Linked DNA regions of Phytohabitans rumicis. The protein of the gene in region 1 interacts with the protein of each later gene in a pairwise test. Links are inferred from orthologs where the notes say so. Each region holds a gene or a part of one and is shown in the gene's direction. Other genes may lie near its edges.

Region 1 (5,564 bases):
AGGGCGGCGGGCGCTCGCGGGCTGCACCGGGGACATTTCGGTCTCTTTGGCGAGGTAGTGCGGGCGCCGTTTGGTCTCGTAGTAGAGCCGGCCGATGTACTCGCCGATGATGCCGAGGATCATCATCTGGATGCCGCCCAGCCCGATCACGCTTACGATGATCGTGGTGTAACCGGGCATGTCGATGCCCCGCGCGAACGCGCTGATCACGACCCACGTCATGTACGTGACGGCCAGCAGCGTGAGCGCCAGCCCGCCGTAGATCGCCAACCGCAGCGGCCGGTTGTTGAACGACAGCAGCCCGTCCAGCGCGTAGTTGAAGAGCTTGCCGATCGTCCACTTGCTGCGGCCGCCCTGCCGGGCCTCGTTGGTGTACGCGAACACCACCGTGTTGAAGCCGATCCACGAGTACAGGCCCTTGGAGAAGCGGTTGTACTCGGGCAGCGAGAGCACCGCGTCGACGGCCCGCCGGGACAGCAGCCGGAAGTCGCCGGCCCCGTCGACCAACTGCACGTCGACCAGCTTGTTGACCATGCGGTAGAAGGTGCGCGAGGCGAGCGTGCGGAAGAACTGGTCGCCACGCCGGTCGCGGCAGGCGATGACCTGGTCGTACCCCTGCTCGAAGAGCTCCAGCATCCGGGGCAGCAGGTGCGGCGGGTGCTGCAGGTCGGCATCCATGATCACGACCGCGTCGCCGCTGGCCCGCTCCAGGCCGGCCAGCATCGCCGCCTCCTTGCCGAAGTTGCGGCTCAGCGACGTGTACCGGACCGAGCTGTCCCGAGCGGCGAGCCCGCGCAGCGCCACCAGCGTGCCGTCGTCGCTCCCGTCATCGACGAACACGATTTCGATCTCGGCCCCCAGCGAGGCGGTGGCCGCCGTCACAGCAGCGTGGAGCCGCTCAACGGAAGCCTCCTCGTTGAAGCAGGGCACGACGACCGACAGGCGCATGCCCAGATGTTACGTGTCATCGATCAGTAGTCTGAAGGGCATGTTGCAAGCCGAGGTCCGTGTCGATCTTGACGCGATCCGCCACAACGTGGCGCGGTTGCGCGCCGGCACCAGCGCCGAGCTGATGGCCGTGGTCAAGGGCGACGGGTACGGACACGGCATGTTGCCGGTGGCTCGAGCGGCTCTCGACTCGGGCGCGAGCTGGCTCGGCGTCTGCACGCTCGACGAGGCGCTGACGCTGCGGCGCGCCGGCATCACCGCACCGGTGCTCGCGTGGCTACTGGTCCCCGGCCTGCCGCTGCACGAAGGCGTCGCGGCCGGGGTCGACCTCGGCACCGGCAGCCTGCTCCAGCTGCGCGAGATGGTCGAGGCGGCGCACCTCGCGGGCCGGCCCGCCCGCGTACACCTGAAGATCGACACCGGGCTCGCGCGCGGCGGCGCGACACCGGCCGACTGGCCGGCGCTGGTCGAGGCCGCCGCGAAGGCCGAGGCCGACGGCTCGGTCGAGGTGGTCGGGGTGTTCAGCCATTTCGTGTACGCGGACGCGCCCGGCCACGAAACCATCGATCAGCAGCTGGACGTCTTCCACGAGGGTCTGGCGACCGCCGAGCGCCTCGGGGTGACCCCGCGCCTGCGACACATCGCCAACTCGGCGGCCACGCTCACCCGGCCCGACGCCCACCTCGACCTGGTCCGCCCGGGGATCGCGGTCTACGGGCTGACACCGTTGTCGCGGAGCGACACAGATCGGCTCAGCCCGGGGGAGCGCTTCGGGCTGCGGCCGGCCATGACCGCCCGCGCCCGGGTCATGCTCACCAAGCGGGTGCCGGCCGGCCAGGGCGTCTCGTACGGCCACACGTACCACACCGAGCGGGAGACGACGCTCGCCGTCGTGCCGCTCGGGTACGCCGACGGGGTCCCGCGGCACGCCTCCAGCAGCGGCCCGATCGAGCTGGGCGGCAAGGTACGCCGGATCGCCGGCCGGGTCTGCATGGACCAGGTGGTGCTGGACTGCGGCGACGACCCGGTCGCGGCCGGCGACGTGGCCACCCTCTTCGGCACCGGCGAGCACGGCGGGCCGACCGCCGACGACTGGGCCGAGGCGGTCGGCACGATCAACTACGAGATCGTCACCCGCTTCGGCAGCACCCGCGTGCCACGCGTCTACACCGGCGCCGGAGCTCCCGCATGAGCCGCCTCGGCGCGCTGGCCAGCCAGTCGATGCGCAAGCGCGCCGGCCTGCTCGGCGCGGTGGTCGGCGTCGCCGCGGTCGGGGTCGCGGCGGGCGTCGTGGCCGAGCGCGCGCTGGTCCGCCGCTCGAAGCGCGGCACCACCGACCGGTACGCGGATGAAGACTTCGGCCAGCAGGCGTACGACGAGTCGACCACGGTCACCACCGCGGACGGCACCGACCTGTACGTCGAGATCGTCGAGCCGGCCGACGGCGTCGAGTTGGACGCCCAGTTCGCGGCCAGCGTGACCGGCGCGGGTTCCTCGCTCGAACCGACCCTGGTCTTCGTGCACGGCTTCTGCCTGGACATGGGCACGTTCCACTTCCAGCGCAAGGAGCTGACCCGCCGCGGGGACTACCGGATGGTCTTCTACGACCAGCCGGGCCACGGCCGTTCCGGCAAGCTGGAGACCGGCGAGTACGAGCTGCCCGCGCTCGCCGAGGCGCTGCACGCGGTGATCGACGAGACGGTGCCGGACGGCCCGCTGATCCTGATCGGGCACTCGATGGGCGGCATGGCCGTCATGGCGTTCGCCGAGCGGTACCCGGAGCTCTTCGGCGACCGGGTGGTGGCCACGGTGCTGATGGCCACGTCGGGTGGCCGGCTGGAGGAGACCAAGTTCGGCCTGCCCGCCCTCATCGCCCGCGCCGGTACGCCGTTGCTGCCGCTGGTCAACAGCGCGACCCGGCTCAGCGGCGGGGTGATCGACCGAGCCCGCCAGGCGTCGTCCGACCTGGCCTGGCTGCTCACCCGGCGGTACGGCTTCGGCAACCCCCGGCCCAGCCCGGCATTGGTGTCCTATGTGGAGGACATGAACTCCCGCACGTCGGCCGAGACCGTCGCGCGGTACCTGCGTACGCTCTACACGCACGCGCGCTATCCGGCGCTCAAGGCGCTGCGAAACACGCCCACGCTCGTCATCGTCGGAGACAAGGACATGATCACGCCGGTGACCCACTCGGAGGAGATCGTCCGGCACCTGCCGGAGGCCGAGTTCGTCAAGGTGCCCGACAGCGGGCACGTCGTGATGCTCGAACACGCCGACGAGGTCAACGCCGCCCTCGTCGAGTTCTTGGAGAAGCTGACCGCGTGATCTCGCTACCCACCGTTGAAGACACAGAGGGCTTTGGCCGCCGGCTCGGCGGCGTGCTCCGCGCCGGAGATCTGGTCGTGCTGACCGGCCCGCTGGGCGCGGGCAAGACCGCGCTGGTGCGCGGCATCGGCGCCGGCCTGGGGGTACGCGGCGACGTCACCTCGCCCACCTTCGTCATCGCCCGGGTGCACCGACCCGACCCCGCGAAGGGTGGCCGTGTTGCGCTCGTCCACGCGGACGCCTACCGGCTAGGCTCGGCGGTCGACCCGCGTGCGGAGATCGACGACCTCGACCTGGACGCCTCGGTGGACGACTCGGTCACCGTGGTCGAGTGGGGCGAGGGCATGGTCGAGCAGCTGTCCGACGCGTACCTGGGGGTGCGCATCGACCGCCGCGACGACGATTCCCGCATGATCGAACTCGTGCCCAGCGGTGGTGACTGGGCGGCTCGCCTGGAGGGCCTGTGACGCTCGACCTGCTGGACCTGTTGCCGACCGATTGGCGTACGGCCGTCGAGCCGCACCTCGACCCGGCCCGCACGGCCGAGCTGGGCACCTTCGTCGCGGGCGAGTACGCGGCGCAGACCGTCTTCCCGCCCCAGGACGACCTGTTCTCCGCTTACCGGCTGTGCGCGCCCGAGCAGTGCCGCGTGCTGATCCTCGGCCAGGACCCGTACCACCGCGCGGGCCAGGCGCACGGACTGAGCTTCAGCGTCCGGCCCGGCGTGTCGGCGCCACCATCGCTGCGCAACGTCTTCAAGGAGCTGGCCGCCGACCTGGACGTACCGGTGCAACGCTCGGGGGACCTGTCCGGCTGGGCGGCGCAGGGCGTACTGCTGCTCAACGCCGTGCTGACCGTCCGCGAGGGCAAGCCCGGCTCGCACGCCAACCGCGGCTGGGAAGACTTCACCGACGCCACCATCCGCGCCCTCAACGCCCGCCCGGGCCGCGTGGTTTACCTGCTGTGGGGCGGGTACGCCCGCAAGAAGAGCGCCCTCATCACCAACCCCGACCACGTGGTCCTGGAAGCCGGCCACCCCAGCCCGATGAACCCGCGCGGTTTCCTCGGCAGCCGCCCCTTCAGCGCCACCAACAAGGCCCTGGCCGACGCCGGCCTCCTCACCATCGACTGGGCCGCGCTCTAGGAGTTGCAGCGGCCCCCTGCCGCCCCCGTCGCCCCTCGCCCCGCGCCCGTCGCCCTCGCCCGTCGCCCTCGCCCCGTCGATCAAGGGCAAACGGTTGTGCTTTGATCTCCAAACCACAGCCATATGCCCTTGATCGACGGGAGATCCCTTGATCGACGAGGTGAGGTGGTTTGGGCGTAGCTCGTGGGGAACGACCTTGGTATCTTGCGGCCCCCAGAGGGGCGCTGGGATACCAAGGTCCACGCAGGGCACCTGCTCGCTCGCCGATCAAGGGAATCCGCGTCGATCAAGGTCAAACGGTCGTGGATTGGAGATCAAAGCACGACCGTTTGTCCTTGATCGACGGGGCTAGGGCGACGGGCGGGGGCGAGGAGCGGGGCGTGGGAGCGGCGGCCAAGGGGCCGGATAGGGTGCATATCGTGCTCGTACTGGTGGTGGACTCGTCGACGCCCGCGGTGACGGCGGCGCTGGCGGAGGTCTCCGACGACGGCTTCGCGCTGCGCGCCCGGCGGCGAATCGTTGACGCAAAGGCGCACGGTGAGCTGCTCGCCCCGGCCGTCGATGCCGTGCTCGGTGAGGCCGGCGTGCGGTCGCGGGATCTCTCGGCGATCGTGGCGGGCGTCGGGCCGGGGCCGTTCACGGGGCTGCGGGTCGGCCTGGTCACGGCGGCCAGCATGGGTCAGGCGCTGGATGTCCCGACGTACGGCGTCTGCTCGCTCGACGCTGTCGGCCAGGTTGAGGGGCGGGTGCTGGTGGCCACCGACGCGCGGCGCCGCGAGATCTACTGGGCCGCGTACGACGGCGGCACGCCGTTGACCGAGCCGGCGGTTGACCTGCCGGCGGTGGTCGCCGAGCGGGTGGCCGCGCTGGGGGTGACCGCCGCGGTCGGCGAGGGCGCCCACCGGTACGCGGACGTCCTGGGCCTGCCCGTGCGCGACGAACCCCGGTATCCGCTGGCCGACGCGCTCGTGGCGCTGGCCGCCGAGCGTGTCCTGGCGAAGGCGCCGACCGAGCGCCTCACTCCGCTGTACCTGCGCCGGCCCGACGCGGTGGCGCAGGCCGCCCGCAAGCCTGTCCTGCGATGAAGGTAGAGCGTTTTCGCTGGTGGGACGTTGCCGAGGTGCTGGGCATCGAGGCGGACCTCTTC
Region 2 (7,902 bases), 2.2 Mb from region 1 along the record:
ACGGCGCCCACGTGCGCGGCGAGCTGCCCGCCGAGCTCACCCCGGTCGACCGGTGGATCCTGTCCCGCCTGCAGCACGTGATCGGCGAGGTGGACGGGCTGTTCGAGTCGTTCGAGCTGGCCAAGGTGTGCGATGTGCTCTATCACTTCGCGTGGGACGACGTCTGCGACTGGTACGTCGAGCTGGCCAAGCCGGTGCTCGCGGCGGGTGGCCCGGCGGCCGCCAACACCCAGCGGGTGCTCGGCCACGTGCTCGACCAGCTGCTGCGGCTGCTGCACCCGGTCATCCCGTTCGTCACCGAGGAGCTGTGGACGGCACTGACCGCGGGCGAGACCGTCGTGACCGCGAGTTGGCCCGTGGGCGTACCCGAGCTGGTGGATGATGCCGCGGAGGCCGAGCTGGCGACGCTGCGGCGAGTGGTCACGGAGATCCGCCGGTTCCGGTCCGACCAGGGCCTGCGTCCCGCGCAGCGGGTCGAGGCGCGGCTGGACGGGCTGGCCGCGGCGGGCGTCGCGGCGCACGAGCCGCTGATCCGGTCGCTGGTCCGGCTCGACGACGCGGGGGCGGGCTTCGCGGCGACCGCGCAGCTCGCGGTGACCGCGGCCGTCACGGTCGCGCTCGACACGCGCGGCGCGATCGACGTGGCCGCCGAGCGCGCGCGCCTGGAGAAGGACCGGGCCGCGGCGCTCAAGGAAGCCGAGCAGTGCCGGGCGAAGCTGGACAATCCGGCCTTCGTCGGCAAGGCGCCCGAGCCGGTGGTCAGCAAGATCAAAGAACGGCTGTCCGCCGCCGAGGCCGATCTCGCGCGGATCGCGACGGCGCTTGAGGCGTTGCCGGCAGCATGAGTACGGAATTCGCCGCCGTCGACGCGGAGCTGATGAGCCGCGGGTACACCCGGATGGTCTTCGACCTGGACCGGATCGCGCAGCTGCTGGACCTGCTGGGCAGCCCGCAGCGGGCGTACCCGTCGATCCACCTGACCGGGACGAACGGCAAGACGTCCACGGCCCGGATGATCGACTCGCTGCTGCGGGCGCATGGGCTGCACACGGGCCGATACACCAGCCCGCACCTGGAGACGGTGCGGGAGCGGATCACCCTCGACGGCGAGCCGGTGAGCGAGCGGCGCTTCGTGGCGACGTATCGGGAGGTGGCGCCGCTCGCCGCGTTCGTCGACGAGCGGTCGGACGAGCCGCTGACGTACTTCGACATGACGACGGCGCTGGCGTTCGCGACGTTCGCGGACGCGCCGGTGGACGTGGCGATCGTCGAGGTGGGCCTGGGCGGCGCCGAAGACTCCACCAACGTGATCAACGCCGGCGTCGCGGTGATCACGCCGATCGGGCTGGACCACACCGAGTGGCTCGGCGACACGATCGAGGACATCGCGCTGGCGAAGGCCGGCATCATCCACAAGGGCGCCACGGTGATCACCGCCGCCCAGGATGACGAGGCGGCCCGGCCGATCCTGGAGCGGGTCGCCGAGGTCGGGGCGACGATCGCGCGGGAGGGCAGCGAGTTCGGCGTGTTGAGCCGGGCGGTCGCGGTCGGCGGCCAGGTGCTGAGCATCCAGGGCCTCGGCGGGGTGTACGAGGAGGTGTTCCTCCCGCTGCACGGCGCGCACCAGGCGCAGAACGCGGCCCTGGCGCTGGCGGCGGTCGAAGCGTTCCTGGGCGCCGGCACGGCCCGCCAGCTCGACCCCGAGGTGGTCCGCGAGGGGTTCACGGGCACCAGCTCGCCGGGCCGGCTGGAGCGGGTGCGCACGGCGCCGACGATCCTGCTCGACGGCGCGCACAACCCGCACGGCATGGCCGCCACGGTCACCGCGTTGCAGGAGGAGTTCGCGTTCAGCCGGCTGGTGGCCGTCCTGGCGGTGCTCGCCGACAAGGACGCGGCCGGGCTGCTGGAGCTGCTCGAACCCGTCGTCGACGCGGTGGTCGTCACCCGCAACACGTCCCCCCGGGCGATGTCGGTGGAGCGGCTCGCCGCGGTCGCCGAGGAGATCTTCGGCGAGGCGCGGGTCGAGGTGGCCGCCAACATGCCCGACGCGATCGAGCAGGCGGTGGCGCTCGCCGAGACGGACGTCAACGGCGAGCTGTCCGGGTGGGCGTCTTGATCACCGGTTCGGTGGCGACGGTCGCCGACGCGCGGCGGTTGCTGGTTCGATGAACTCGGGCCTCCGCAATCCGCCGGCCGCCGTACGCGGGCTGGGCGCGGGCGCGCTGATCCTGGAGACGATCGTGCTGCTGCTGGGCATCCAGCCGCTGCGGATGCTCGACGGCGACCTGAACAGCGCGGCCATCGGCGTGATCGTCGCCGCGATTGTCGCGTGCGTGGTGCTGGCCGGGCTGCTGCGCCACAACTGGGCCTGGTACGCCGTCGGCGTACTCCAGGGGCTGTTGTTGCTGTCCGGCTTCCTGCACTGGGCGCTGGCCGTGTTGGGCCTGATCTTCGGCCTGGTGTGGCTGTACGTCCTACACGTCCGCCGGACCATCCTCGGCAGCTCGGGTGCGCCACTGAGTTAGGGCGATGCCGTGGCCGTCCGGGTCCTTGAACGCGGCCGCCCACAGCTCCAGCTTCGCGCCCTTGTTGACCGGGCGCGGCGCGTACGTGAAGCGCACGCCCTTGGCCTTGAGCTCGTCGTGCATGGCGGTGACGTCGCCGACCTCGAGGTTGAGGTGCACGGTGCGCGGGCCGGCCGGGGAGACGTCGGAGATCTGCCGCAGCACCAGCCTGGTGTCGCCGGACGCGAGCACCGCGTTGCCGTCGCCCCCGTCGATCTCGTAGAAGCCGAGCATGTCGCGGTAGAACGCGACCGACCGGGCGAGGTCGGTGACGAGGACGGTGACGCCGACCCCGTGGATCGAGCCGCCCGGCCCCGGGCGGGCGCTGGGGTACGCCGTGATCAGGTCGTCGAGGCCGTCGTCGGTGTCCTCCGGGGCGGGTGCCTCGGGCTCCTCCTCTTCCTTCGACGGCGGCTCGGCCACCGCGGTGGTGGCCCCGTTGCCGCCGTTTTGGCCGGATCGGGCGCGCCGGGGCAGCGGCACGCCGCGCGGGTCGCCGGACGGCTCGACCACCGTCCCCTCCAGCACGATCGGCCCGCCGGGAGTCTGGTGCACCACGACGGGCTCGTCACGGATGCCGCCGCCCAGGTCGTCGGTGAGGTCGGCGGTGATCGGCTCGCCGCTGTCCGGCCCCGGGAACGGCGGGTCCGGCGCGCGGCGCGCCCATGGCGGCTCATCCTCCTCGAAGAGGATGTCGTCGTCCGGGTAGTCGCGCGGCCCGCCCATCCCGGCGGCGGCCTCGGCGTGCGTGAGCGCGTCGTCCCAGAGGATCCGGACGTGCCGCAGGTCGTCGACCGCCACCATGATCGGCAGGGTCACGCCGGGCAGGGGCCACTTCGCGACCGGTACCCGGGAGTCGCGCACCTTGATCGAGGCGGCCGGCAGCCCGGGCGCGTCGATGACGATCTGGAGCTCGCACCGGCCGTACGTGGAGGAGGCGGGCGGCTCGGTCGCGCTCATCACGTGCGCCGTGCCGGCCACCCAGGCGCGGGCGCCCCCGCGGATCGTGTTGACCAGGACCAGGCTGATGGCCAGGACCAGCACCGCCACGCCGACCGCCACGATCGCCCAACTCTGCATGCCGGCCCCGAACAGCATGACGAACGCGGCGAACGTGGCCAGCACCGCGGCGACGAGCTTGCGGACTGGCGCTATAGGGCGGCGACGACCGTCAGCCACTATGGACCTCCCAGGGTTACCCGCCAGGCTAGGCCGGCCCGGCCACCCATGGGAAGACCGATAGGCTGGTGCCGTACGCCCGCACCCCGTACAGGAGGAACACCGTGTCCACGGAGCGCACGCTCGTCCTGATCAAGCCGGACGCCGTCCGGCGCGGCCTGGTCGGCGAGATCATCGGCCGGTTCGAGCGCAAGGGCCTGGCCATCGACGCGCTCGTGCTGCGCGGCATGGACGCCGCCCTGGCCGACGAGCACTACGCCGAGCACGTGGACAAGGCGTTCTACCCGCCGCTGAAGGAGTTCATGACGGGCGGCCCGCTGGTCGCGGCGGTGCTCTCCGGCGACCAGGCCATCGACGTGGTGCGCGCGCTGGTGGGTGCGACCGACGGTCGCAAGGCCGCCGCCGGGACGATCCGCGGCGATCTCTCCCTGTCGAACCGGGAAAACCTCGTACACGCGTCCGACTCGCCCGACAGCGTCAAGCGCGAGATCACCCTCTGGTTCCCCGACCTGGGGTAAGGCCGGGCGTTTATTGACGGGCCGGTTCAGGACCGGTCGGGTAGGCTTGACGGTCGTAAGGCGTTGACCCGGCTATCACCGGCGAGCCTCCGGAAGAACGGGTCGGATAGACCTCAGTAGAACCGGACGGGTCCGGCCCGTCACAGCCGGCCAACGAGCGGGCGGCCCCTCACCGGGGACGCCAAGCGGGGTGGTACCGCGGGCCGATCGGCTCGTCCTCGCAGACACACGAACAGTGAGCTGCGAGGAGTACACGGTGTATCCGAAGACCGACCCCACGGCCGGCGTACCGGCGAGCCCCGACCTGCCCGCGGTCGAGCGCGGGGTGCTGGAGCACTGGGCGGCCGACAAGACGTTCCAGGCATCGGTGGACGCCCGCTCCGCCTCGAACGAATACGTCTTCTACGACGGGCCACCCTTCGCCAACGGGCTGCCGCACTACGGTCACCTCTTCACCGGGTACGTCAAGGACGTCGTGCCGCGCTACCAGACGATGCGCGGTCGCCGGGTGGATCGGCGCTTCGGCTGGGACTGTCACGGCCTGCCCGCCGAGGTGGAGGCGGAGAAGCAGCTCGGCATCTCCACCAAGGCCGAGATCCTCGACCTCGGCATCGCCCGGTTCAACGACGTGTGCCGCACGTCGGTGCTGACGTACACCCAGGACTGGGAGCGCTACGTCACCCGGCAGGCGCGGTGGGTCGACTTCGCCAACGACTACAAGACGCTCGACCTGGACTACATGGAAAGCGTCATGTGGGCCTTCAAGACCCTGCACGACAAGGGCCTGGTCTACGAGGGCTTCAAGGTGCTGGCGTACTGCTGGCGGTGCGAGACGCCACTGTCCAATACGGAAACCCGAATGGACGACGTCTACCGCGACCGGCAGGATCCGTCGCTCACCGTCTGGTTCACTTTGGACACCGGCGAGAAGCTCGCCGTCTGGACGACCACGCCGTGGACACTGCCGTCCAATCTCGCGCTCGCCGTCGGCCCCGACATCGAGTACGCGGTGCTCGCCGACCCGGCCGGGCAGCGTTACCTGGTCGGCGCGGCGCGGCTTTCGGCGTACCAGAAGGAGTTGGCGGACCTCAAGCAGGTGGGCGTGGTGCGCGGGGCCGACCTGGTCGGACGCAGCTACACGCCGCTGTTCGACTTCCTGGCCGACACGCCCAACGCGTTCCAGGTGCTCGGCGCCGACTTCGTGTCCACTGAGGACGGCACTGGAGTCGTGCATCTGGCGCCCGCCTTCGGCGAAGACGACCAGAACGCCTGCAACGCGGCCGGCATCCCGACCGTGGTGACCGTCGACGAGCACACCCGGTTCACCTCGCTCGTGCCGCCGTACCAGGGGGAGCAGGTCTTCGACGTCAACAAGCCGGTCATCCGCGAGCTGCGCGACCGGGGCGTGGTGCTGCGGCAGGAGACGTACACCCACTCGTACCCGCACTGCTGGCGCTGCGACACGCCGCTGGTCTACAAGGCGGTGTCGTCGTGGTTCGTGGCGGTGACCCAGTTCCGCGACCGGATGGTCGAGCTGAACCAGCAGATCAACTGGACGCCGGCGCACGTGAAGGACGGGTCCTTCGGCAAGTGGCTGGCGAACGCCCGGGACTGGTCGATCAGCCGAAACCGCTTCTGGGGCTCGCCGATCCCGGTGTGGAAGTCGGACGACCCGGCGTACCCGCGGCTGGACGTGTACGGGTCCCTTGCCGAGTTGGAGCGTGACTTCAGTGTCAAGGTGACCGACCTGCACCGGCCCGGCATCGACGATCTGGTACGCCCCAACCCGGACGACCCGACCGGCAGGTCGACGATGCGCCGGGTGCCGGAGGTGCTGGACTGCTGGTTCGAGTCGGGGTCGATGCCGTTCGCCCAGGTGCACTATCCATTTGAGAACCGCGACTGGTTCGAGCACCACTACCCGGGCGATTTCATCGTGGAGTACATCGGACAGACGCGGGGCTGGTTCTACACCATGCACGTGCTGGCCACGGCGCTCTTCGACCGGCCGGCGTTCCGCAACTGCCTCAGCCACGGCATCCTGCTCGGCGAGGACGGCCGGAAGATGTCCAAGAGCCTGCGCAACTACCCGGACGTCTACCACGTCTTCAACTCGCACGGCTCGGACGCCATGCGGTGGATGCTGATGTCGTCTCCGGTGCTGCGCGGCGGTGACATGCCGGTCACCGAGGGCCTGATCCGGGACGCCGTACGGCAGGTGCTGCTTCCACTGTGGAATGTGTGGTACTTCTTCACGCTGTACGCCAACGCGTCGGGCTACGAGGCACGGCGGCGGACGAGCAGCGAGCATCTGCTGGACCGGTACGTCCTGGCCAAGACCGGCGAGCTGGTGTCCACCGTGCAGTCCCAGATGGACGCGTACGACATCAGCGGGGCCTGCGCCTCCGTGCGGTCCTATCTGGACGCGCTGACCAACTGGTACGTCCGGCGGTCGCGGGACCGGTTCTGGACCGGCGACGCGGACGCGTTCGACACGCTCTACACGGTGCTGGAGACGCTGTCGCGGGTGGTCGCTCCGCTCGCTCCGCTCACCGCGGAGGAGATCTGGCGCGGGCTGACCGGCGAGCGGTCGGTGCACCTGACCGACTGGCCGTCGGCCGGCGAGTTCCCCGCCGACCACGACCTCGTCGCCGCGATGGACGCCGTACGCGACGTGTGCTCGGCGGCGCTGTCCCTGCGCAAGGCGCGTGGGCTGCGGGTACGGCTGCCGCTGCCGGCGCTGACCGTGGCGAGCCCGCGGGCGGAGGCGCTGCGGCCGTTCGCCGACCTGGTCGCCGACGAGGTGAACGTCAAGTCGGTGGTCTTCACCGAGGAGGTGTCGACGTACTGCGAGCAGGTGCTGACCGTGGTGCCGCGCGCGCTCGGGCCGCGGGTCGGCGGCGCCGTCCAGCAGGTGATCAAGGCGGTCAAGGCGGGCGACTGGCAGCTCGTGGACGGCCAGCCGGTCGCGGCGGGGGTCACCCTCCAGCAGGGGGAGTACGAGCTGAAGATGGTGGCTGCGGACGTCGAGCACTCGGCGCCGCTGAGCGAGGGTGTCGTCGTGCTCGACACGTCGGTGACCCCCGAGCTGGCGGCGGAGGGCCTGGCGCGCGACGTGATCCGGGTGGTGCAGCAGGCCCGGCGCGACGCCCAGTTCGACGTGTCGGACCGGGTGGCTGTCACGCTCGCCGCGTCCCCGGAGGTGGTGGCGGCCGTCGAGGCGCACCGGGACTTCGTCTCCCGCGAGGTGCTGGCGACGTCGCTGGCGTTCGGCCCGGTCGAGGTCGGCTTCGCCGGTGAGGTCGGCGACGGCGGGCAGGTCACCGTGGCGGTGACGCGCGCCTAACGGGGGATGCCGACGGGGATGGACCACTCCTGGGCGTCGACCAGGTGGCGGGTCAGCCAGTCGACCAGGTCTCTGCGGCGCCAGGGTTGGGCCAGGACGGTGTCGCGGTCGGCGTACGGGAGCCAGGCATGGTCCCGTACGCCGGCCAGGGCGGGCACCGCCGCCGGATCCAGCTCGGTGAACCACGTGGGGATCGACCGGCCGGAGGCTCGCGTGCGGCCGGGGTCGCCGGTGTTGAAGTACCAGTAGAGGTGCCAGAGGTAGTCGCGCCAGCCCAGGACCTGCCGGGCGAAGA

Evidence for each region. Proteins that work in one complex are often made in the same cells at the same time.
Region 2: the proteins of ung (region 1) and ndk interact in binary tests that used the Escherichia coli proteins (3 or more experiments, as listed by UniProt). The link is inferred for Phytohabitans rumicis from one-to-one orthologs.

Annotation. Positions count from the first base shown.
Region 1 is NZ_BLPG01000001.1:3,616,908-3,622,471, reverse strand. The notes cover bases 2,566-5,564. They hold ung (uracil-DNA glycosylase), read left to right. Parts: upstream 2,566-3,712; coding sequence 3,713-4,417; downstream 4,418-5,564. Other genes in these bases: rimI (ribosomal protein S18-alanine N-acetyltransferase), read left to right, coding at 5,499-5,564; tsaB (tRNA (adenosine(37)-N6)-threonylcarbamoyltransferase complex dimerization subunit type 1 TsaB), read left to right, coding at 4,837-5,502; tsaE (tRNA (adenosine(37)-N6)-threonylcarbamoyltransferase complex ATPase subunit type 1 TsaE), read left to right, coding at 3,273-3,740; Prum_RS15860 (alpha/beta fold hydrolase), read left to right, coding at 2,566-3,273. Outside these bases: Prum_RS15870 (glycosyltransferase family 2 protein), read right to left, coding at 1-948; alr (alanine racemase), read left to right, coding at 989-2,140; more of Prum_RS15860, read left to right, coding at 2,137-2,565. UniProt on the Escherichia coli protein: Excises uracil residues from the DNA which can arise as a result of misincorporation of dUMP residues by DNA polymerase or due to deamination of cytosine.
Region 2 is NZ_BLPG01000001.1:5,849,747-5,857,648, forward strand. The notes cover bases 2,782-5,554. They hold ndk (nucleoside-diphosphate kinase), read left to right. Parts: upstream 2,782-3,847; coding sequence 3,848-4,261; downstream 4,262-5,554. Other genes in these bases: Prum_RS26630 (VOC family protein), read right to left, coding at 2,782-3,743; ileS (isoleucine--tRNA ligase), read left to right, coding at 4,497-5,554. Outside these bases: Prum_RS26615 (valine--tRNA ligase), read left to right, coding at 1-845; Prum_RS26625 (DUF4233 domain-containing protein), read left to right, coding at 2,166-2,525; more of Prum_RS26630, read right to left, coding at 2,475-2,781; more of ileS, read left to right, coding at 5,555-7,607; Prum_RS26645 (cryptochrome/photolyase family protein), read right to left, coding at 7,604-7,902. UniProt on the Escherichia coli protein: Major role in the synthesis of nucleoside triphosphates other than ATP. The ATP gamma phosphate is transferred to the NDP beta phosphate via a ping-pong mechanism, using a phosphorylated active-site intermediate.